DNA from 3 places in the Mesorhizobium sp. B2-3-15 genome. Region 3 is predicted to be linked to each of the others. Evidence: riboswitches for the same ligand, from Rfam matches in the RefSeq annotation. Region 3 holds a riboswitch; each other region holds the start of a gene.
The links. Region 3 has a riboswitch for cobalamin ahead of FJ954_RS07900 (DUF1636 family protein). Riboswitches for the same ligand answer to the same signal wherever they lie in the genome.
Positions count from the first base shown of each region.

Region 1: linked by a shared signal. The riboswitch ahead of bluB (5,6-dimethylbenzimidazole synthase) and the one ahead of FJ954_RS07900 (DUF1636 family protein) in region 3 are both predicted to bind cobalamin.
Region 2: linked by a shared signal. The riboswitch ahead of FJ954_RS00700 (aromatic ring-hydroxylating dioxygenase subunit alpha) and the one ahead of FJ954_RS07900 (DUF1636 family protein) in region 3 are both predicted to bind cobalamin.

Region 1 is NZ_VFVO01000005.1:47,535-55,163, forward strand. Features, by position in the region: gene FJ954_RS11865 (pirin family protein) at 1-771, opposite strand, end outside; gene FJ954_RS11870 (DUF2277 domain-containing protein) at 811-1,077, opposite strand; gene FJ954_RS11875 (exodeoxyribonuclease VII small subunit) at 1,169-1,420, opposite strand; gene FJ954_RS11880 (histone deacetylase family protein) at 1,424-2,350, opposite strand; cobalamin riboswitch at 2,529-2,711, shown strand; partial or broken gene bluB (5,6-dimethylbenzimidazole synthase) at 2,783-3,388, shown strand; gene FJ954_RS11890 (hypothetical protein) at 3,505-4,488, opposite strand; gene FJ954_RS11895 (TetR/AcrR family transcriptional regulator) at 4,578-5,186, opposite strand; gene FJ954_RS11900 (MFS transporter) at 5,307-6,527, shown strand; gene ribB (3,4-dihydroxy-2-butanone-4-phosphate synthase) at 6,547-7,629, opposite strand, start outside.
Region 2 is NZ_VFVO01000001.1:146,629-154,257, forward strand. Features, by position in the region: gene ugpC (sn-glycerol-3-phosphate ABC transporter ATP-binding protein UgpC) at 1-468, shown strand, start outside; gene FJ954_RS00685 (DUF680 domain-containing protein) at 543-791, opposite strand; gene FJ954_RS00690 (DUF680 domain-containing protein) at 862-1,068, opposite strand; gene FJ954_RS00695 (DUF680 domain-containing protein) at 1,138-1,338, opposite strand; cobalamin riboswitch at 1,831-2,033, shown strand; gene FJ954_RS00700 (aromatic ring-hydroxylating dioxygenase subunit alpha) at 2,146-3,393, shown strand; gene FJ954_RS00705 (hybrid-cluster NAD(P)-dependent oxidoreductase) at 3,471-4,571, shown strand; gene FJ954_RS00710 (PqqD family peptide modification chaperone) at 4,713-5,144, shown strand; gene FJ954_RS00715 (serine kinase) at 5,177-6,226, shown strand; gene FJ954_RS00720 (glycosyltransferase family A protein) at 6,223-6,975, shown strand; gene FJ954_RS00725 (glycosyltransferase family A protein) at 6,977-7,629, shown strand, end outside.
Region 3 is NZ_VFVO01000003.1:146,478-154,106, forward strand. Features, by position in the region: gene cobN (cobaltochelatase subunit CobN) at 1-2,631, opposite strand, end outside; gene cobW (cobalamin biosynthesis protein CobW) at 2,651-3,688, opposite strand; gene FJ954_RS07900 (DUF1636 family protein) at 3,691-4,119, opposite strand; cobalamin riboswitch at 4,157-4,364, opposite strand; gene FJ954_RS07905 (winged helix-turn-helix domain-containing protein) at 4,394-5,593, opposite strand; gene FJ954_RS07910 (NADH-quinone oxidoreductase subunit A) at 5,929-6,294, shown strand; gene FJ954_RS07915 (NADH-quinone oxidoreductase subunit B) at 6,285-6,866, shown strand; gene FJ954_RS07920 (NADH-quinone oxidoreductase subunit C) at 6,871-7,473, shown strand; gene FJ954_RS07925 (NADH-quinone oxidoreductase subunit D) at 7,473-7,629, shown strand, end outside.

The DNA.
Region 1 (7,629 bases), on a different contig from region 3:
GCCGCCGAACAGCATGAAATGCGCACCCATCGATGACGATATGATGATCTCGTCGCCGGGCCGGAACACCAGCAGCCGTTCCGCTGGAAAGGCATCACCCGAAATCGAAACCTCGCCCTCCAGCGTGTAGATGGCGCGCTCCTCGGCATCGCGCGGGATTTTGACGCTGGCGCCAGGCGCCAGCCGCAAATCTGCATAGAGTGTTTCGGAATCGGCCCGCACCGGAGACCGCAACCCCTGGAAATCGCCGATGACGACGCGGCCGCTGACGCCTTCGGCGTCGATTTCGGGAAGCCGCAGCGCCGCTGTGTTCTCGAACACCGGTGCCACCTCTTCCTTGCCGTCCGGCAGAGCCAACCAGGTCTGCAGGCCGGAGATCGACATCGGCGCGCCGCGCAATTCCTGCGGCGTGCGTTCGGAGTGGACGATGCCGCGACCGGCCGTCATCAGGTTCACGTCGCCGGGTTGAATGACCATTTCGGTGCCGAGCGAATCGCGGTGCCTGATCTTGCCGTCGAACAGATAGGTCACGGTCGACAGGCCGATATGCGGGTGGGGACGGACATCGAGCGCCTGGCCGGCACGCATGATCGCGGGGCCCATTCGATCGAAGAAGATGAACGGCCCGACCAGGCGCCGCTTGGCTGTCGGCAAGGCGCGACGCACCTCGAAACCGCCAATGTCCTTGGCGTTGGGGATAACCATCAACTCGATCTGGTCGCTGGCGAAGGCATCGCCGGCCTCAGGGTCCTTGCCGGGGAAGAAGCTCATGAACTCTCCTCGTCAGCGGTCAATGGTCGCTTGGGCATATCAGGCGAACCGGATCGCCGCTTTTGCTTTTAATTTGGCCGCCACCTCTTCGCGATTGCGCGGATGCTGGTGGGTTTCGAGGGAATCGAGCAATTCGCGTGCGGATGCCGCGATGGCTTCGACGGCATGATCGAACGCATGCTGGTTCTTGGCAGAAGGCCGCGTTGTGCCGCTCAGCTTGCGGACAAACTGCAGTGCCGCGTCGCGGACTTCGTCGTTGGTTGCCGGCGGATCAAAATTGAACAGGGTCTTGATGTTTCTGCACATCGCTTCCGTATCTCCTCTTGTCCGTTTCAATCGGGACGAACTGTATCCTCAATGATGATCGTGTCCAAAAACCGGTAGGCTGCTCCGGACCTCAGTCCGCGTCGAGCGGCTCGGTTCCAACCGGCTTGCCGTCGCGCGACAGCCTGATCTTCTCGACCTTGTCCTCGGCGGCCTTCAGCAGCCGGTCGCAATGGACCTTCAGCGCCTCGCCCCGCTCGTAAATCCGGATCGACTGGTCGAGCGGCACGTCGCCACGCTCCAGATCATCGACGATCTTCTCCAGTGCGTCGAGTGCCTGTTCAAAGCTCATCGCCTTGACGTCTTCGTTGATCTCACCGGTCATCATTCATCCTTTCATCAGTCGCCCGACATGGGCGGCGACCGAAAATGCCAATCCCTGCAGATCGTAGCCGCCCTCGAGCAGGCTGACGAGCCGGTTGCCGCCGTGGATTGCGGCGCGCTGCATCAGCTGGCCGGTCGCCCAGTCGAAATCGTCCTCGGTCAGATTGATTTCCGCCAGCGGGTCGCGATGGTGCGCGTCGAAGCCGGCCGAAACGATAATCAGATCCGGCGCGAAATTGTCGAGTGCCGGCAGCACGCGCGACAGGAACGCATCGCGAAACACCTCGCTGCCCGTCCGAGGCGCCAGCGGCGCATTGACGATGTTGCCGGCGCCGGTCTCACTCTTCGCGCCCGTGCCGGGATAAAGCGGCATCTGGTGCGTCGAGCAATAGAGCACCGAGGGATCGTCCCAGAAAATATCCTGCGTGCCGTTGCCGTGGTGCACGTCCCAGTCGACGACCGCGACACGCTCGGCGCCGTGCTTCTTCTGCGCATGGCGCGCTGCGATTGCCGCCGTGTTGAAGAAGCAGAAGCCCATGGCCGTGGTCTTTTCGGCATGGTGGCCGGGCGGACGGGCGGCGACGAAAACGTTGTCGGCGCGGCCCGCAAAGACGTCGTCGACGGCAGCATTGGCGGCACCGATCGCCGTAATCACCGCTTGCCAGCTTTTCGGGCTGGCGGTGGTGTCGGCGTCGATGCGGGCAATGCCTTCGTCGGGGATGGCGGCGCGGACACGCGCGACGAAATCGGCGGGATGCGCGTAGAGGATGGTCGCCTCGTCGCCGTGCGGTGCCTCGACGCGGTCAAGCGTGGCAAAAGCTTCGTCGTCGAGCACGCGCTCGATGGCGCGCAGGCGGTCGGGCCGCTCGGGGTGACCGGGCGGCGTGATGTGTTCGAGAAAGATCGGGTGCGTGTAGAGACGGGTGGCCATGCCCCCTATCTAGTGCCCCGGCGTCGTGATGGCCATGCGTTGCGGCTTGATCGCTGGGGAAAATCGAACCTGCGTCCATTCATGTCGCTGCGGGCATTGGCGGCGCCGGCCCTTCGGCGTAAGGTCGCAACCACTGCCTGGTGCCCGCCGGGCTGTTTGTTTTAGCCGCATTTTGCGACGCCAAGTGATTCCACTTGGCTGCAAATGCCCTGGCGGGAGAATCGGGAACACGGTTGAACTCCGTGGCGTGCCCAACGCTGTGAGGGGGACCGCGCCGGTAAATGCCACTGTCGATGACGGGAAGGCACCGGACGCGGGTTGATCCCGAGCCAGAAGACCGGCCTGGCAGGCATCGTCATCCGCATGGTCAGGCGGATGACATCGATTGCAATCGCAAGGGGACAAGCGATGCCGGAAGCTATGACCACTCCAATGGGCGATGGATTTGACCAGATTGCGCGCGACGCTGTTTACCGCGCCATCTTCACGCGGCGCGACGTCCGCAGCCATTTTACATCGGAGGCCATCGACGACGAGGTGCTGGCGCGGCTGCTGCTTGCCGCCCACCACGCGCCGTCGGTCGGCTTCATGCAACCTTGGAATTTCATCGTCATTCGCGATGCCGCGCGGCGGGCGGAAGTGCGCGACCTGTTCCTGGCCGCGCGAGAACGGGAACTGCCTGAAATCGAGGCAGAACGGCAGGCGCTCTACCGCAAGCTCAAGCTCGAAGGCATTTGCGAAAGCGCTCTCAACATCTGCATCACCTGCGACCGCGAACGCTCGAAAGGCTCGCCGCTGGGGCGCTGGCACAATCCGGAGATGGATCTCTACAGCACGGTCTGCGCGGTGCAGAATTTCTGGCTGGCGGCACGCGCCGAAGGCGTTGGCGTCGGCTGGGTCAGCATCATCGAGGCGCAAGCGCTGAAAAGCTTGCTGGCCATTCCCGACCAGGTGACACCGATCGCCTATCTCTGCGTCGGCCGTGTTTCCGAGTTCGCACCGAAGCCGGATCTCGAAACACACGGCTGGGGCCGGCGGCTGCCGTTGCCCGAGCTTATCATGAGCGAGACTTTTCGCGGGCAAGGCGAAGCGCCGCTCAAATCAGCAGTGGCGCGCCTCGGCACCGTCGCCGGTGCGCCGGCGAGGCCGGTTGATCAGCTCGTCGCGCCGGCAGTGCCCCAGCGCGAACCGCCGAAAGTGGAGAGCGCCTTGTCCTTGAGTTCCCTGAACTTCGACGAGGCTTCGGCCAGCCTGGCGTCCCAGGCGGCATCGGGCACCTGACCCTCGATGGTCTTGAAATAGACCTGCATCAGGCAGGCAATGGCGAACGGCTCAATGAAGGCCGCCTTGAAAGCCCAGGCAAAGACGATTGCCAGCACGAAAGCCCAGCCGGCGAGCTGCCCGGGCATGACGTAAAGAATAGCGGCTGCCGGAGCCAGCATCAGCAGGAAAATCACGAACGACACGCCCCACATGATGACCCCTAGCCAGACGGCATTCTTGACCATGGTCTTGCCGTTCTGGGCGTAGAGCACAACGCCTTGGCGCGCGGTTTCGAACGGCGAGGACGAACTGATGCGGATGTTGTAGCCGAGAATGATCTCGTCGACATAGGTCAGCGACAGGCGAATCACCGTGTTGAGGAACGAAACCAGGCCGCTCAGGCCAGGAATGGGCAGGAAGGCCGCGATGCCGCCGAGCAGGCCGGTGATGGCGCGTATGGCGCCCTTGACCAATTGGTCGACGACGAAAAGGATGTTGGCCTCGGCAAAACGCTCGGTCACGACCTCTTTCGCGTAGGCGATCTGGTTCTGGCCGTGGGGAATATCATTGCCGTCGATCAGATGCACCATGACGGCGATATGGCCCGCCTTGACGACGTAGAGAATGTATTCGCGGATCCAGTAGACGGCGATCGAGACGATGCCGAAACCGACCACGCCGCCCCACATCGCAAAAGACAATGGTCCGTCGGGATCGGTGGAAATATGGCCGACGCCATAGCCGACGGAGGCGCCGGTGCCGGTGGCCACGATGTAGGCCAGGGTGATCCCAAAATAGATGATCATGCGAAAGACAATGAAAGGCCAGGTCCGCATCATGATGGACACCGACCTGCCGATATCGAAATCCCACATGCCCGAATCTCCCCTCAGAGATGGCTGCGGAGGATGCGCTCAAACCGGCTATTGTCAATTGCAGGCAGTGGCGGGACTGCCATGGTGGTTCATCTTGAAAGCGCTTCCGGCTTTTTCAGCAGGCCTTCGAGCAATTGCTTGAACGCGGCCACCACCATCTTCGATGTCGCTTCGGGATCTTGCGAATTGGCGATGCGCTGCGCGGCCTGGCTGCTCGCCCCATTGATCAGCCGCGCTGCCGACTCCGGGTCGACGCCGGGGACGACCACCCCTTCCCGCTGCAGCGCTGTCAGATGATCGGTCATTGAACCGACGCAGGCATTGGCATTCGACCACAGTGCCGGATCGCCCAGCACAGCCGGACCATCCCGGAACATGATGCGCTGGATTTCCGGCTCCAGCGCCATTTCGATATAGGTGGTGCATTCGTCGACGAAATGCTGCCAGCGGGTCGGCGCCCGCGACGCGACCTCATTCACCCGGGCCGCCATTTCCGCGTCGATTTCGGCGATAACCGCCTCAAGCAGTCCCTTCTTGTCGCCGAAGTGATGATAAAGGGCGCCGCGCGTCAGCCCGGCCGACGCGGTGAAATCATCCATCGACGCTTCGGCATAGCCGATGGTGCCGAAAGCCTGGCGCGCCGCGGCGATCAGCTTGGCGCGTGTCTCGGCGATCATCTCCTTGCGCGGTCGATGCATGCTTCTGGCCTTACTTACATACGCTCCGTATGCCAATTGACATACGCGACGTATGCTCTATTTAACACTTATACGTCTCGTATGTAATTGTCGAATCGCCCCTTGTCGAGGAACAGGATCATGCAAAACCCCTATTCGGAAATCTTTCGCGCTCCCGGAGCCAGGGGCTTTGCCGCCGCCGGCTTCATGGCGCGCCTGCCGATCGCCATGGCGCCGATCGGCATCGTGGCGATGCTGTCGCAGACGCGTGGCGAATACTGGCTGGCGGGTGCGGTTTCGGCGACATTCGCCTTGGCCAATGCCTTCCTGGCGCCGCAGATATCGAGGTTGGTCGACCGCCTCGGCCAGACGCGGGTTGTCGTACCCACCACCATCATCTCCGTGCTCGCATTCGCGGCCCTGATCGCATCGGCCAATCAAGGCTGGCCGGTATGGACGCTGTTCGCGTCGGCACTGCTGGCCGCGGCGATGCCAAGCATGCCGGCCATGGTGCGGGCGCGCTGGACCGAGATTTTCCGGGGCCGGTCCGAGATGAACACCGCCTTCGCCTTCGAGTCGGCGGCGGACGAACTGGTCTATATCGCCGGCGCATCGCTGTCTGTGGGCCTCAGCGCCGCGCTGTTCCCGGAAGCGGGCGTGCTCGTCAGCACGCTGTTCCTCGCCTTGGGCTCGACAGCCTTCATTCTGCAGCGTTCGACCGAGCCGCAAGTGCGGCCGGTGGACCATGGCTCCAGCGGCTCGGCAATCCGCCTGGGGCCGGTCCAAATCATCACCTTCGCCATGATCTTCATCGGCGCGACCTTCGCGACGACGGAGGTGAGCACGGTGGCGATTACCAAGGAACTCGGCCAGCCGGGCACTGCCAGTCTCGTCATCGGCGTCTATGCGCTGGGCTCCTTCGTGCTCGGCATCATCATCGGCGCGCTCAACCTGAAAGCACCGCTGCAGCGCCAGCTCGCCATCGCGGTTGCCTTGGTCGCGCTCGGCACACTGCTGCCGCTTACCGCCAGCACCGTGCCAGCGCTCGCGCTGACTGTCTTCATCAGTGGCGTGGCGATCTCGCCGACCTTCATCACCGCCTTCGGCCTGATCGAGCGGCATGTCCCGGAAGCGATGCTGACCGAAGGCATCACCTGGGTGACGACAGGCATCGGCATCGGCATGGCGCTTGGTTCGTTTGCCGCCGGCGCGGTGGTGGATGTGTTCGGCGCCCAGAACGGGTTCTGGGTTTCGGTGACGTCAGGCGCTATCGCGCTGATCACGGTGCTGCTCGGCCAGCGCAGCCTCGCCACCCACGAATGCGAGTTGGAACGATGCGAGGCGGCAATCCCGGCCGAGTGACAGGCAGGGTTTGGCGAGCTCAGATGATCTCGGTCTTAGCGATGTGGATGCCAAAGCCTTCGAGGCCGACATAGTGGCGCTCGCGCGAGGCAATCAGGTTGATCGAGGAAATGCCGAGGTCCTTCAGGATCTGGGCGCCAAGGCCGATCTCGCGCCATTCGCTCTCGCGCCGGCGCGCCTCTTCATGGTCCTCGCGGTCGCCTGGCGCCGGCCGGTTGCGCTCCTGGTGGGCAACGCCGACCGAGCCTTCCCTGAGATAGACGATGACGCCGCGCTTGCGTTCGCCCATCGCCTTCATGATGCCGTCGAGCCGGTGGCTGGTTCCGAACACGTCGGTCACCACATCCTCCGAATGCAGCCGCACCGGCACCTCCTCGCCATCGCGGATGTCGCCGAAGACGATGGCGACGTGATGCATCGTGTCCCAGGGCAGCGTGTAGGTGAAGACCTGCGCCTTGCCACCCAGCGTCTCGATGTCGGAGCAGGCGACGCGCTCGACCAGGGTCTCCTTGCGCTGCCGGTAAGCGATGAGGTCGGCGACCGATACCTGCTTGAGGCCATGCTCCTCGGCGAAAGCCGCGACCTGCGGGCCGCGCTTGACGGTGCCATCGTCGTTGACCAGTTCCGAGATCACGCCGATCGGCGGCAGGCCGGCGAGCTTGCACAAATCGACCGCCGCCTCGGTATGACCCGAGCGCATCAAGACGCCGCCCTCGCGCGCGATGAGCGGGAAGATGTGGCCAGGGCGAACGAAATCGGAGGCACCGACATTGCCGTTGGCGAGGTTACGCACGGTCAGCGTGCGGTCGTCGGCCGAAATGCCTGTCGTCGTGCCATGCTTGAAGTCGACGCTGACGGTGAAGGCGGTGGTGTGGGCCGAATCATTGTCGGCCACCATCGGCGCGAGGTTCAGCCGCTTAGCCTCCTCGCGCGGCATCGGCGTGCAGACGATGCCCGACGTGTTGCGCACGATGAAGGCCATCTTCTCCGGCGTGCAATGGACGGCCGCGACGATCAGGTCGCCCTCGTTCTCGCGCCCGTCATCGTCCATGACGACGACGATCTCGCCGCGTTCGAAGGCGCGGATGGCTTCGACGATCTT
Region 2 (7,629 bases), on a different contig from region 3:
GTCGGCACGCCCATGGAACTCTACAAGAACCCCGGCAACCTCTTCGTCGCCCAGTTCATCGGCTCGCCGGCCATGAACATCCTGCCGGCGACGGTCGACAAGACGGGCAGTCCGACCATCGTCAGCCATGTCGGCGGCCGCAAGGCGACGGTGCCGATCGCGACACCTGCTTCGGCAAAGGGAGCGGCGGTCAGCTTCGGCGTACGGCCGGAAGATCTCGCGATCGCCAGCGGTGCGGATTATCTGTTCGAGGGGACCGTCGATTATCTCGAACAGCTTGGCGAGGTCCAGCTGGTCTATGTCGATATCGGCCGGGCCGACCTGCCGCTGGTGACCAAGCTGCCGGGCAATGTCGAGGTCAAGCGCGGCTCGACGCTGCGGCTGACCGCCAATGCCGGCGATCTCCATATCTTCGATGCCGATGGTCGCTCCTTTGCCCTCCACGAAGCGGAAGCAAAGGCGGCCTGAAGACGGCCGTCCGGTAATGCAAAGAACAAAAGCGGCGGGCCTGGCCCGCCGCTCTTCTTGTCTGCACAGGCTGGTTAGTTGTTGCCGAAGAGATTGCGATCGGCACCCTGATGGGCCGGCTTCTGCACGTCGCCGGACGAGTTGAGCAGCTTGTAGACAGGCGAATCGCTGTTGCGGATCGCACCTGTATGCGACGTATCGACATTGACAGTCGACGAAGCAGTGGGCTGGTTGACGCCGTTGGAGCCATAATTGTCGCTGCCGGCGAAGGCGCTGCCGGAGACGGCCAGAACGGCGGCGGCGGCAATGAGGATCTTGTTCATTTTAGGTACTCCTGAATTTTGGAAGTCTCGCAGACCGGCGGACAAAAGCCTACCGGCCGTGGGATGGCCGTTAGTGGCCGAAGAGGTTGCGGTCGCTGCCCTGCTGGACAGGCGCCGAGGTGGCCGGAGCCGACTTGCCGATCGACGCGGTGTTCGAATTGTCGGTCGAAGCGGCAGCAGCCTGGTTGGCGCCGTTGGAGCCATAGTTGTCGCTGCCGGCGAAAGCGCTGCCGGAGAGAGCCAGAACGGCAGCGGCAGCAATGAGGATCTTGTTCATTTTAATACTCCTGAATTTGTAGGGTCCACCAGCGCGGCAGGGTCACCCGCCGCGTGCCGGGGATGGCTATTAATTGTTGCCGAAGAGGTTGTGGTCGGCGCCCGTCACAGGCGTCTGGGCAGCCGGCTCCGACTTCTTGGTCGAAGCGGTGTAGGAGCTGTCGACAGTAGCCGTGGGGGTCGCGGCGTTCGAACCATAATGGTCGCTGCTAGCGAAGGCGCTGCCGGAAATAGCCAGAAGGGCGGCGGCAGTGAGAATGATCTTTTTCATTTTTGTACTCCAGTATTTTTCCCGTCCGTCTAGCGGCGTGTCTTGGGATTAAATCGCGTCGTTCGGACAGCCCCGATGTGGGAGAGCCCCCTTGCCGTTTCCAATCACGAAGTTGTTCAGCGTGGACCATGACTCCACCACTTGAAATTGTACCAACGCCTTCTACATGTCTCATTTTTCCATTTGATATCAAATAGTTGTCTAAGATCACGACCCGATCACCAACTGTGTCGGAAGGCTGGGCGTTCACACCATCCTGCACGCACCGTCAACAGAAACGAACCGTTCGGTTCGATTTTAGACTCTGCTAATAGTCACTTTTCGAAACCATTAACCCTTTTCCGGCCCGGCTGAGGGTCGAAAACGGTGCCCGCGCGCCTGGCGAGAAAAGGCGATTCCCCCGCTGCAACTGCGCCGGGACGATCCCGCGTATGTGTCGCGCCGCATGGATGCGATGTCGCTTTCGTGCCGATGTCGCAAACCCTGTCGTGATTAGATCGAGCGATCTCAGGTGCCGCTGCGTGACGACGGAGCGGAGAATTGGGAAGCCGGTCAGATTCCGGCGCTGCCCCCGCAACGGTGGTGGAGTTCAAGTCGCAACGGGAGACCACTGGGCGAAAGCTTGGGAAGGTGTCGCGATGGTCCGCCAGGACAACTCCAGAGCCCGGAAACCAGCCCGAGATCGCTAGAACTCGACTGATCGCGGTGGGCGGTCAAGGGGCGGATGGTGTTGTCCGGCTTTCGCCGGCTTGCGCCCAGTCCTTCCTCCATCACCACCAGTTCAGTCCTTGAAAATGAGGACAGGACATGGACGCGCGCAACGACATGCTGAGGCTTTTAAACGGCCGCAGACAGGGCCTTTCGCTGGAACAGCCCTTCTATACCGACCCGGACTACTTCAAGCTTGACATGGAACTGATCTGGTATCGCGACTGGCTGTTCATCGGCCATGATTGCGAGTTGCCCAAGCCGGGCAGCTTCATCACCGTGCAGATCGGCGACTATCCGGTCGTGCTGGTGCGCGATCAGCAGGGCAAGATCAACGCTTTCCACAATTCCTGCCGCCATCGCGGCAGCCGCGTCTGCAACACCGAGAAGGGTATGGCCGCCAAACTGGTGTGTCCCTATCACCAGTGGACCTACGAACTCGACGGCCGGCTGCTGTTCGCCCGCCAGATGGCCGATGGGTTCGACAAGAGCCAGTTCGGGCTCAAGCCGGTCGCCTGCGAAAGCGTCGCCGGCTATGTCTTCATCTGCCTGGCCAAGGAGCCCGCCGACTTCGCGCCGATGCGGGCGATGATCGAGCCCTATCTCCAGCCGCACCGGCTGAGCGAGGCCAAGATCGCCTTCGAGAGCACGATCATCGAGAAGGGCAACTGGAAGCTGGTCTGGGAAAACAACCGCGAATGCTACCATTGCGCGGGCAACCATCCTGAGCTGTGCAAGACCTTCCCGGAAGCGCCGACCGTGACCGGCGTGCAAGGCGCCGACAGCGATCCGGAGATGCTGGCCCACTGGGCGAAGTGCGAAGCTGTTGGCCTGCCCAGCAAGTTTCGCATCGACCCGGCCGGACAATACCGCGCCACCCGCGCGCCGCTGCTGCGCGATGCCCAGAGCTACACGATGACCGGCAAGCGGGCGGTGAAGAAGAACCTGTCCGACAGCGTCTCGGCCGACCGGATCGGCACGCTGATGCACTATCACTACCCGACAACCTGGAACCATATCCTCGTGGATCATGCGGTGACGTTCCGCGTGCTGCCGGTCAGCGCCACGGAAACAGCGGTTACGACCAAATGGCTGGTCCACAAGGATGCCGTGGAAGGCGTCGACTACGATCTCGCCGAACTCACCCATGTCTGGACCGAGACCAACGACCAGGACCGCCGCATCGTCGAGGAAAATGCCTTCGGCATCCTGTCGCCGGCCTACGAGCCCGGTCCCTATTCGGAGCTGCACGAGGGCGGCGTCATCCAGTTCGTCGACTGGTACGCGCGCTTTATCGGCCCACGGCTTTCCGAAGACGGCCGGCCTGCTCTGCGCAGTGTCGCCTAGCGCATGTCGGCCAAAACTGTGCAGCGGCTTTGGGATCACGACACGCCCAAAATGAAAGGTATGCAGGGATGAACGCCATGACTGATCTTGGCCTCTATCGCCACCTCGACCAGATGGCGCCGTGGAACGACAGGCTGCAGGTGCTGGAAGTAACCGGCGTCAGCGACGAGGCGCCCGACGTCAAGACCTTCACCTTCCGCTCCGACAACCAGACCTGGTTCCGCTACAAGCCGGGCCAGTTCGTGACGCTGGAATTGCCGACACCGGACGGCCCGCTGATGCGCACCTACACGCTGTCATCATCGCCGTCACGGCCATTCTCGATCGCGGTGACGGTGAAGGCGCAGGCGGGCAGCGTCGGCACACGCTGGATGTTCGATCACCTGACGCCCGGCTCGCACGTCAAGGCCTATGGACCGGGCGGCGACTTTTCGCTGCACAGCCCCCCGGCGGCGAAATACCTGTTCATCTCGGCCGGTTCGGGCGTGACGCCGATGATGTCGATGCTGCGCTGGCTGAACGACTGCGCGCCATGGACCGATGTCGGCTTCGTCAATTGCGCGCGGCGCCCGGAAGAGATCATCTTTCGCAAGGAACTCGAACTGCTCGGCGGCCATATGCCGGGCCTGTCGCTCGGCTTCATGATCGAGGAGCGGTCGAGCCGCGAGGGCTGGTACGGCCATATGGGCCGCATCGACGCCATCCGGCTGCCGCTCCTGGCGCCCGATTTCCGCGAACGCGAAATCTTCTGCTGCGGCCCCGACCCTTTCATGCGCGCCGTGCGCGGCATGCTGGAGGCCGCCGGGTTCGACATGGCAAAATACCATCAGGAGAGCTTTGCCGCGCCGGCGATGGAGGAAATCCCAGCGCCGTTTGCCTCGCCGGCTGAAGACGGCGCGGCGATTTGCGTCGAAGCCGCGACGCCGATCCGCTTCGCGCTTTCGGATGTCGACGCCGACTGTGTCGCCGGCCAGACGGTGCTGCAGACGGCGCGCGCCTGGGGTGTGCGAATACCGGCCGCCTGCGAATTCGGCCTGTGCGGAACTTGCAAAGTGAAGAAAGTCTCCGGCAGCGTCGAGATGAGCCACAATGGCGGCATCCTCGATCATGAGATCGATGATGGCTTCATCCTGGCCTGTTGTTCCAAGCCATTGTCGCCGCTTGAAATCGAGGCTTGATCCGCCCGGCTTTCGACTGAACCCGGAAATGGTCCCGCGTTGCCGGCAAAGGTTACCTTGCCAAGGAAGACCTGAAAGTTTACAGGCGTTGTTGGTGGAAGCGGTCCTGCTGGCGGGCAGGAAATGCAGGACGGGGCAACAATGACGCATGACTCCCACGCCTATGCGGTAGCGAGCCGGGATATCGTTTTCGAATCTTTCGATGGCGAGGCCGTGGTGCTCAATCTTGCCAATGGCAAATATTTCGGCTTTTCCGATTCCGGCAGCAAGGTATGGCAGGCGCTTTCATCCGGCGCGGACGCCCAGGCTCTGGTCGGGCTGAGCGCCGGCGGCTCGACAATAGGCCAGGCCGAACTCGAACGCTTCATATCGCAATTGCTCGAATTGGGTTTGCTGGTGCGCTTGGACGCGGCGGCGCAGCCTTTGCCGGGCGATTTGCCTGCCGAGCTTGCCGCCACGAACGAGCCGCTCAATGTGAGCATTCACGACGACCTCGCCGACCTGATCGTCGTTGATCCCATCCACGAGGTCGAGGAACCTCTCGGCTGGCCGGCGGTCAAGCAGGCTTCCTGACGGGGCGGCCGCAGCGTGATGGAAGGCGATTGATGCCGCGCGTCACGCTCGAAACCTTGCCGGATTACGCCAGGTATCTCATCGCCGCCGCTGAAGGCGCGGCCGCGCGCTATCCGACCACGCGAAAAGTTCGCCTGCCCTGGCTTGAACTGACCGCGCATCTCGGTCACGGCGTGCTTGCCGATGCATTGGGCCATGCTTTTGTCGAGCCCGGGCATGATCAGCCGGCACCGTCCACGGGTCGCATCTTCATCGCGCATCCCGGCATTGACGGCATCCCGGAGCCGGCGCACTGGGGCGATGCCCATTTCACCGAGCACGGTTTTGCCAAACGGCTCGCCGAAGCCGGTTTGCGCGGGCACCATTTCCACGACCTGGATTTCTGGCAGGTCTACGATCCGCACCGCCGCGTCGGCGTGCAGCTGATGGCCTCGGCCGATGCCTTTCCGCCCTGGGAGCCGGGAGCACCGCTGCGCGCCTTCCTGCACTGGGAATATGCCGCGCGCGGCATGCGGCTGACGCATGCCGGCACGCTTGGCATCGACGGCAACGGTATTCTGCTTGCCGGCTCGGGCGGGGCCGGGAAATCGGGGACCGTCGCCGCCGGCCTGCTTAACGGGCTCGACAGTGTCGGCGACGACTATGTGCTGATCGATCTCACCGACGGCGTGACCGCGCGCCCCCTTTTTTCGACGTTGAAGCAGGACACGGAAGGTTTCGCCCGGCTGGGCCTGCGGCAGCGGCTAACGGCGCAAGGCCCGCTGAACTGGCAAGGCAAGCACACGTTCCATATTCATGATATCGCGCCTCGGCCGGTGCCCGCCATGCTGGACATCGTCGCGCTGGTGGTGCCACATATCAGCGGAGGCGGAGCAAGTTCGATTATGCCGGTGTCGCGCAGGGATGCCATGATTGCCTTGGCGCCGTCCGGCATCGCCCAGATGCCGGGCGAGCGCGAAAGCGGCTTTCGCTTCTTCAGCGAATTGACGCGCCACCTGCCGTGCTTCCGTTTGTCCCTCGGCATCGACCCGGCAGAGATCGCCCGCACGATCGAGGATTTCCTGACACGAGGCGCCCGGTGAAGCTCAGCGTGATCATGCCTGTGTACAATCGCGAGCGCTATGTCGTCTCGGCGCTGCGCTCGCTCGTGCGGCAGCAAGATGCCGCCGATCTCGACATCATCGTGATCGACGACGGCTCGACCGACGGGTCGCCGGAGGCCGTGCGTTCGATGATGGCCGAGAACCCCTGCATTCGTCTTTTCCGGCAAGAGAACATGGGCGTGACCCGGGCTCGCAACGCTGGTCTCAGACTGCTCACGCCGGAAACGGAGCTCGTGTCGTTCCTCGATTCGGATGATGTCTCGCCTGCGGGACGATTCAAGGCCGATATCGCATGCTTTGACGCCGACCCCGCTCTGGAGCTTACCTATTCCCTGATGATGATGGTCGAACACATCGACGACGATCTGCTGGAACCCTGCCCCGGCAGCCATTTCATGACCGTGCGGGGAATTCATCTGTCGTCAGGCATTTTCTCGCGTAAGCTCATCGAACGGATCGGCGGCTTCGACGAGGCCTTCGGCCAGGCCGAAGACACAGACTACCTGCTGCGCACCTTTGAAAGCGGCCCCAGATTCGTCCTGCCGGATACCGTATCGCTTTACTACCGACGTCATCCCGGCAACATGACGAAGCAGGTCGACACATCCCTTCGGGAATTCTTGCGGGCCATCCACAAATCGATGAAACGGCGCAAGGCCGACCCTTCACTGCGCGGGATCGAAGGCATCTTCGATGTCAAAGAACTCGCCAACTGGCGCTTCATGTAGCATGCGGAGCTATGGCGTCGTCATACCGGCCTTCAACGCCAGCGGCACCATCGCCGAGACGCTGCGATCGGTCGCGGCGCAGACAGTGCGGCCTGAGCTGGTGGTGATCGTCGACGATGGATCCAGCGACGATCTCGCGGCGGCGATCGGCGGAACGGACCTGCCGCTGCAATTGCTGCGCCAGGCAAATGCCGGACCTGGGAGCGCCACGACAAGGGGCATCGCCGCCTTGTCGACGCCGCTCATTGCAACGCTCGATGCCGACGATCTGTGGCTGCCGAGCAAGGCCGAAACACAGCTCGCGCATCTCGAAAGGCATTCCGCAACGTCGGGCGTTTTTTGCCATTTGCGAAACTTCCGCAATGACCGGCCCGATGCACCCGAGGACGCGATCGTACCCGGTTGGTCGCGGACCACGATGCTGATCCGGCGCGAGGCCGCCGAGACCGTCGGACCAATCGTCGATCCGCCGGGCGGCCGCGGCGAAATGATCGACTGGATCGCGCGGGCACGCGAGGCGGGCCTTGCCCTCGACATGGTGGAAGAGGTGCTGGCGCTGCGCCGCATCAGGCCCGGCAGCCTGTCCTATGGCCGCGATGCGGCGCGCGACCGCGGCTATCTCGAAGTGGCGCGGCTCGCCATGCTGCGACGGGC
Region 3 (7,629 bases):
TTTGGCGGCGAGCGGGTTTTCCGAATCGTCCTCGTCGCGCGCGGCAACGGCCTTGGCGGCGGCGTCGATCAGTGCAATCTGGGTCGGGAACATGTCGCGGAACAGACCTGATATACGCCAGGTGACGTCGACACGCGGGCGGCCGAGCGCCGCCGGGGGCAGTACCTCGATGCCGGTGACGCGGCCGGTGGCAGTGTCCCATTGCGGTCGGCAGCCCATCAAGGCCAGGCCCTGCGCGATCTCCTCGCCGCCGGTGCGCAGCGAAGCCGAGCCCCAGAGATCGATCACCAGCGAACGCGGCCAGTCGCCATGCGACTGCGTGTAGCCGCGCACCACTTCTTCCGCCGCGGCTTTGCCAAGATCATATGCGGTGGGCGTCGGCATGGTGCGCGGATCCGAGGTGAACAGGTTGCGGCCGGTGGGCAAAACATCGGAACGACCGCGCGCGGGTGCGCCGGCCGGGCCCGCCTTGACGTGACGGCCATCGAGCGCCGCGAGCAGGGAGGCTTTCTCGGTGTCCGCGCTTTGCCGGCGCCTGGAGTCTGGTTCGTCGTTTGGAACGCGGCCGTAGATGTGCAGCCCGTCCTTGATGGCGAAATCCTTGAGGTCGCAGAGCCAGGCGTCGATGCGGCGCAGCGCTTCGTCGGGCGCGTCGGTCTTGGCGACGCCGGCTTCCGAGGCAAGGCCGGTCTTTTGCGCGGTTTCGACAATCAGCCTGGCGAGCCGGTCGCGGCGACGGCGGTCGAGCCCGTCGGCCTGGGCGTATTCGTCGACCAGCCGCTCGAGCTCGTGCTGGTCCTCGTCCAGCCCGGCGCCTGCCAGCGGCGGCGGCAAATGGCCAAGCGTGACGGCGGCAATGCGCCGTTTGGCCTGCGCTGCTTCGCCGGGATTGGAGACGATGAAGGGATAGATGACGGGTAATGCGCCGGTGACGATCTCGGGAAAGCAGGTTGGCGACAGCGCGACGGTCTTGCCGGGCAACCATTCCAGCGTGCCGTGGGCGCCGACATGGACGAGAGCGTGGACGCTGAGCGATTTGCGCAGCCACAGGCCAAAGGCGATCAGGGCATGGCGCGGGGGGAGGGTCGGATCGTGGTAGTCGGCGCGACGGTCGGCCGAGCGGCCCCGGTCGGGGGCGAGGGCCACGGTGACATTGCCGAAATGCGCGGCGCGGAAGGGGAAGTGGTGTTTGCCGGATAGCGAAGGTGTGTGCGAGCGCAAACCTGTCTCGCTTTCCGCTCTGCCCCAAGCAGCCTCTACAGCGGCAGTTGCAGACGTCGGTAACTCCGTCGAAAAGGAGTTATAGTCTGCCAGCCTCAGCCCATCACTGCCCCGCTCCAGCAAATCCAGCAATTCACGCGGTGTTTGCGGAATCCCCTCAACGGCATAGCCCTGTTCGCTCAAGTCGTGCAGCATGGCCAGCACGCTGGACGGCACGTCCAGCCCGACCGCATAGCCGGTGCGGCCAGGTGCACCGGGATAATCGGGAATGAGGATCGCGAGCTTGCGCTCCTCCCGTCTTGTCTCCCGCAGCCGGATGAAAGCCGCGACTCGCCCCGCCACTTGCTCCACCCGATCCAGTTCCGGCCGGTTCGCCAACGCACGATGGCCAAGCGCCGGATCGATATCGCTCTCGGCCTTGAAGGAAATGGCGCCGGCGAGGATGCGGCCGTCGAGTTCGGGCAGCACGACATGCATGGCAAGGTCGGCGGGCGCCAGGCCGCGCTGGTTCTTTTCCCAGATGTCGCGGCGCGTGGTGGCGACGATGACCTGGAAGACGGGCACGCTGGCGCGGTCGAACAGGGTTTCGACGCCGGGCTCGGCGCCGGAAGCGAACGCGGTCGCGGTGACGATCGCGGCGGGTTTCAGCGATGCGATGGCATTTTCGACGAACGCCAGCGACACCGGATCCTTCAGACTGGAAACGAAGATCGGCACCGGTGCCAATCCCCTGGAGCGCAAAGCCTCGGCCAGCGCATCGATCGGGGCGACATCGGCGGCGAGCAGCATCGATCGGTAGAAGAGAATCGGGATAATGGGAGTGCCGCTATTGGAACCGGTCGGCTCCTCCGCGACCCCCAATCCAGCCTGATAGTAACCGGCCTTCGGCACGCTGACCGGGTTGGCGACGGGCGCATCCTGTCCAGCCAAGCCTGCCAGCCTGTGCACCAGCGCGCCCATATTGGCCGGGCCGCCCTCGCGGAAATAGCCGAGCAGGCCGTCCAGTTCGGCGCGCGGCAGCGTCGAGGCTTCGATCAGCCTGAGATCCTCGTCATGGCTTTCACCGGGAAGCAGCGCCAGTTTGATGCCGCGTTCGCGGGCAATCACCGCCAGTTGGTCGCAGCCATAGCGCCACCAGTCGTAGCCGCCGAGGATGCGCACCAGGATGATTTTGGCGTGGCGGGCGACGCTGTCTATCCAGAGGTCGACGGACATGGGATGGCGCAGGTCGCGCAGTGCGGCCAGCCGCATCGAGGGCAGGCGACCGGCATCGGCCTTCCACGCCGCAGCCAGTCCGGCGAGATCGCTGTCGGTGAAGGACAGGGCCACGATATCCGCCGGCACCTGCCTGAGATCGACAGGCTCGGCGAGATCGTCGAGCGAGGCGGAGGTCGTGGTGAGGATGTGCATCGCGGCCCGGGCCTGAAAATCAGCCGGCGAGGATACGTTCGATCGCCGGGCGGTTCAGCCCCTTGAGGCCAATGACGACGAGGCGCGAGCGACGGTCGTCCCCAGCGGTCCAGGCGCGGTCATAGTAATGATTGACGCGCGGGCCGACGGCTTGCAGCAGGAGCCGCATAGGTTTGCCGCCGACCTCGACGAAGCCTTTCACGCGCAGCACGTTTTCCTGTTCGGCGGCCGCGGCGACGCGCTTTGCCAGCTCGCCGGGATTGGCGATCGAGGGAATGTCGACGATGAACGTGTCGAAGTCGTCATGCTCATGGTCGAATGCGCCGTCATGGTGGGACTTGCGGTTCTCGATGTCGTCCTCGACGGCGAGACCGAGCCCGAGCAGCACCGAGGGATCGACCTTGCCATGAGACGTCGGCACGATCTTTACGGCGCGGGCGGAGTGTTCGTTGATAATGGCGTTGGCGCGGGCTGAACCGGCGGCATCCATCAAGTCGCTCTTCGACAGGATGATCAGGTCGGCGCAGGCAATCTGGTCCTCGAACACTTCCTCGACGGGGTCGTCATGGTCGAGGCTCTCGTCCTGCGCGCGCTGCGCCTGCAGGGCGTCCATGTCATTGGCGACGCGGCCTTCCGCCAGTGCGGGACCGTCGACCACGGCGATGACGCCATCGACCGTTACGCGGCTCTTCACCGTCGGCCACTGGAAAGCCTGGACCAGCGGCTTGGGCAGGGCGAGGCCCGAGGTTTCGATCAGGATATGGTCGACCTTAGGCGTCAGCGACAGGATCTGGTCGAGCGCCGGCACGAAATCATCGGCCACGGTGCAGCAGATACAGCCATTGGCCAGTTCGACGATGTTTTCCTCTGGGCAGGTGTCGATGCCGCATCCCTTGAGGATCTCGCCGTCGATGCCGATGTCGCCGAACTCGTTGACGATGATGGCAATCCGCTTGCCGCCGGCATTTTCCAGGAGATGGCGGACCAGTGTCGTCTTGCCGGCGCCGAGGAAGCCGGTGACGACGGTGCAGGGAACGCGGGACAGAGATGTTGTCATGATCAGTCTTTCAGCATGTCGAGGGGAGGGATGCGGGCAACGAGGCCGCGCTTGAGGCTATCGGGCCTGCCCCGCCAGGGAATGAGGCCGTCGCTCGAGGTGGCGAAGAGTTTCGCGCCGGTGACGAGATCGGCGCCGCTGGTCGTGGTTAGATCGCCGAACACATAGCTCCAGCAGCCGTCGCGCAGGACCGCGGCGCTCAGCCGGCGCTTGCAATTGCCGAGGCATTCGACCGTGCGGATGCGAATGTTCTCGCCCGAGGCGGCTTGGCGCGTATCTTCGGCCAAAAGTTCGCCGGCCCGGGGATGGGCATCGGAGCCGGTCTCGTCGCGACAGGAAGCGCAGACGATGACCGTGATGCCGGCCAGGGGATGATCCCCGCCGGACGAAATGTCGGTTGTTTCAGCCGAAAAACTGCTGTCGCGATCCACATCAGGCTCCTTGCCCGGAAAACCCGCCAGGCGATCGGATTCTTGCATTCCAGACGGCAGGTCTCCTGGCTCGCGGGTCATCGCCTTGGGTAGCCGCCTTCCCGGGACAATCCCAGTGGCTTTCGGCCTTGGCTCTTCGCTCACAGTTGCGGGGACAGCCGCGGATTTGGGATCTTCAATCCCGCACCGCATTCCCTCTTGGCTCCTCCCTTTGCCGAGAGGAGACCGTCTGGATGGGATTTAGGCTCTTGCGGGCAGCGGTGTCAACGCGAGCTTACGACACCGCGATGTCGGACAGCGCCGGGCCGAGATCGCCGGCAGGCGTTATTTCCATGCGCTCGAGGCCAAGCCAGCCCTGCATCTGCTTCAATTCCTCGAAGAGTTGAGCCGCAGTCTCCGCCGGTGCGTTGGCCTGCGCATAGGCCGCATGGACACGCAGGACACTGGCCGGCCGGTCAGCCTTGAGGTCGACGCGCGCCACGATCCTGTCGCCGAGCAGGAAAGGCAGGACATAGTAGCCGTATTGGCGCTTGTCGGCCGGCGTGTAGATTTCGATGCGGTAATGGAAGTCGAACAGCCGCTCCGAGCGCGAATGCTCGAAGACGACCGGATCGAACGGCGCCAGCAGAGCGCGGGCCTCGATCTTGCGCGGGATACGGGCGTCCTTGTGAAGGTAAGCCGGCTTGTCCCAGCCCTCGACACGGACCGGCAGCAAGTCGCCGAGTTCGACCAGTTCCTCCAGCCGGCCTTTCATGTCGGCCGGCGAGAGCCGAAAATAATCGCGCAGGTCGCCTGATGTCGCCACGCCATGGGCACGGGCGGAAATGCGCAGCAATTCGCGGTGCGCGTCCTCAGGTGTCGGTACCGGCAGATCGAGGATCGCCTGCGGCAGCACGCGCTCCGGCAGGTCGTAAAAGCGCTCGAAGCCGCGCCGGTGCGCGGTGGTGATGCGCCCGGCCCAGAACAGCCATTCGAAGGCGTGCTTGGCATGGCTCCAACCCCACCAGCCACCGGAGCCTTTCTGGCCTTCGAGCGCCGAAGCGGCGATCGGCCCGCGCGCGACGACCTCGCGGTAGATCTCTTCTATATAGGCGGCGTGCTCGCGGCCCCATTTGGCCAGCCCCAGATACATTTCATCGCCTTGCTCGGCGCGCTGCATGCGCCAGCGCATCAGTGGGTAGGTCCCGACCGGCAGGAACGAGGCTTCATGCGCCCAATATTCGAAGACGGTGCGCTTGCGCGTTACGGCGGCGTTGTCGAGCAAAGCGAGGGGATAGGGGCCGAGACGCGAATAGAGCGGCATGTAATGAGCGCGCACCACCGCACTGACGGAATCGATCTGCAACAGGCCGGTGCGGGACAGAACGCGGGCGAAATGGCGGCGGTCCGGCGTGCCGGCGGGGCGGGGATCGAGAAATCCCTGGGCGGCGAGGGCAATGCGCCGGGCGGCGGCAAGCGAGATCTTTTCCTTCATGCGTATGCGTCCCTGATGGACCTGTCTGGCGTCATTGCCCGGCGTGATTCCCGTCCATGCTAGCAGGGTTTTGGCGGCAACCCTGTCAGGAGATAAAAGTGGAGTAAAAAGCGAAGGAAATCAAACAGGAGCGGATGGGACCAGTTTCTCCCGGAATGCCGTCCAGCTCGGTGTTTTGAACAAGGTTTGACTTGCTTCGCTGGAAGTGCTGCGCTAACCCTCGCCGCGTTGCAGCATAGGCCCCTTAAAACGGTTCAGCGGTTAATCTGTCACGCTTCCGCATTAAGGTTCGGTGCTGTAGTCAAAGTGGATTGGCGCCAACGGAAAGCCGCTGCATGAACGCACTTCTCAGTTCGTACCTGCCCATCGTCCTGTTTATCGGCGTGGCACTGGTCGTCGGCCTGGCGCTGCTGGCGGCTCCGTTCCTGGTGGCGTATCGCAACCCCGATCCCGAAAAGCTTTCCGCCTACGAGTGCGGTTTCAACTCGTTCGACGATGCCCGCATGAAATTCGACATCCGCTTCTACCTGGTGTCGATCCTGTTCATTATATTCGACCTGGAAGTTGCCTTCCTCTTCCCCTGGGCAGTGTCCTTCTCGAAGATCGGCATGCTCGGTTTCTGGTCAATGATGGTGTTTTTGGCAGTGCTGACCATCGGCTTTGCCTATGAATGGAAAAAAGGAGCGCTGGAATGGGATTGAACGACAGTTCAGGCACCCTCGTCGCGCCGAAGCCCAAAGGTATTATCGACCCCAACACCGGCAGGCCGGTAGGGGAGGACGATCCCTTCTTCCTCGAAATCAACAATGAGCTTGCCGACAAGGGTTTTCTGGTCACCTCGACCGAGGCGCTGATCACCTGGGCGCGCAGCGGCTCGCTGATGTTCATGACCTTCGGTCTGGCTTGCTGCGCGGTCGAGATGATCCACACCTCGATGCCGCGCTACGATTCGGAGCGGTTCGGTGTCGCGCCGCGCGCGTCTCCGCGCCAGTCCGACATCATGATCGTCGCCGGCACGCTGACCAACAAGATGGCGCCGGCGCTGCGCAAGGTCTACGACCAGATGCCGGAGCCGCGCTACGTCATCTCGATGGGCTCGTGCGCCAATGGCGGCGGCTACTATCACTATTCCTATTCGGTGGTACGCGGCTGCGACCGCGTCGTGCCGGTCGACATCTATGTGCCCGGCTGCCCGCCGAGCGCCGAAGCCCTGCTCTATGGCATTCTTCTGCTGCAGAAGAAGATCCGCCGCACCGGCACGATCGAACGGTAAATCCATGGCCGCCTCCTTAAGCGAACTGTCGACCTATCTCGGCGAGAAGCTGCCTGGCCGCTTCGGCGATGCGGTATTCGCCTATGGCGAGCTCACCGTTCACGTCGAGCCTCAAAACCTGATCGAGGTGATGACCTTCCTGCGCGACGATGCGCGCTGCCAGTTCATCTCGATCATCGATGTCTGCGGTGCCGACTACCCGTCGCGGGCCAAGCGCTTCGACGTCGTCTATCACCTGCTTTCGCCGAAGCAGAATGTGCGCATTCGCATCAAGGTGCAGACCGACGAGGAGACGATGGTGCCTTCGATCACCGGCGTCTATCCTGGCGCCGACTGGTTCGAGCGCGAAACCTACGATCTCTATGGCGTGCTGTTTTCGGGCCACCCGGACCTGCGCCGCCTGCTGACCGACTACGGTTTCGAAGGCCATCCGCTGCGCAAGGATTTCCCGCTCACCGGTTTCGTCGAAGTGCGTTACGACGACGAAGCCAAGCGCGTCATCTACGAGCCGGTGGAACTGAAGCAGGAATTCCGCAATTTCGATTTTCTGTCCCCATGGGAAGGCACGGATTACGTGCTGCCAGGGGATGAGAAGGCAAAGCAGTAATGGCTGAAACCTCCGTCCGCAACTTTAACATCAACTTCGGACCTCAACACCCTGCCGCGCACGGCGTTTTGCGCCTCGTGCTGGAGTTGGACGGCGAAGTCGTCGACCGCGTCGATCCGCATATCGGGCTCTTGCATCGCGGTACGGAGAAGCTGA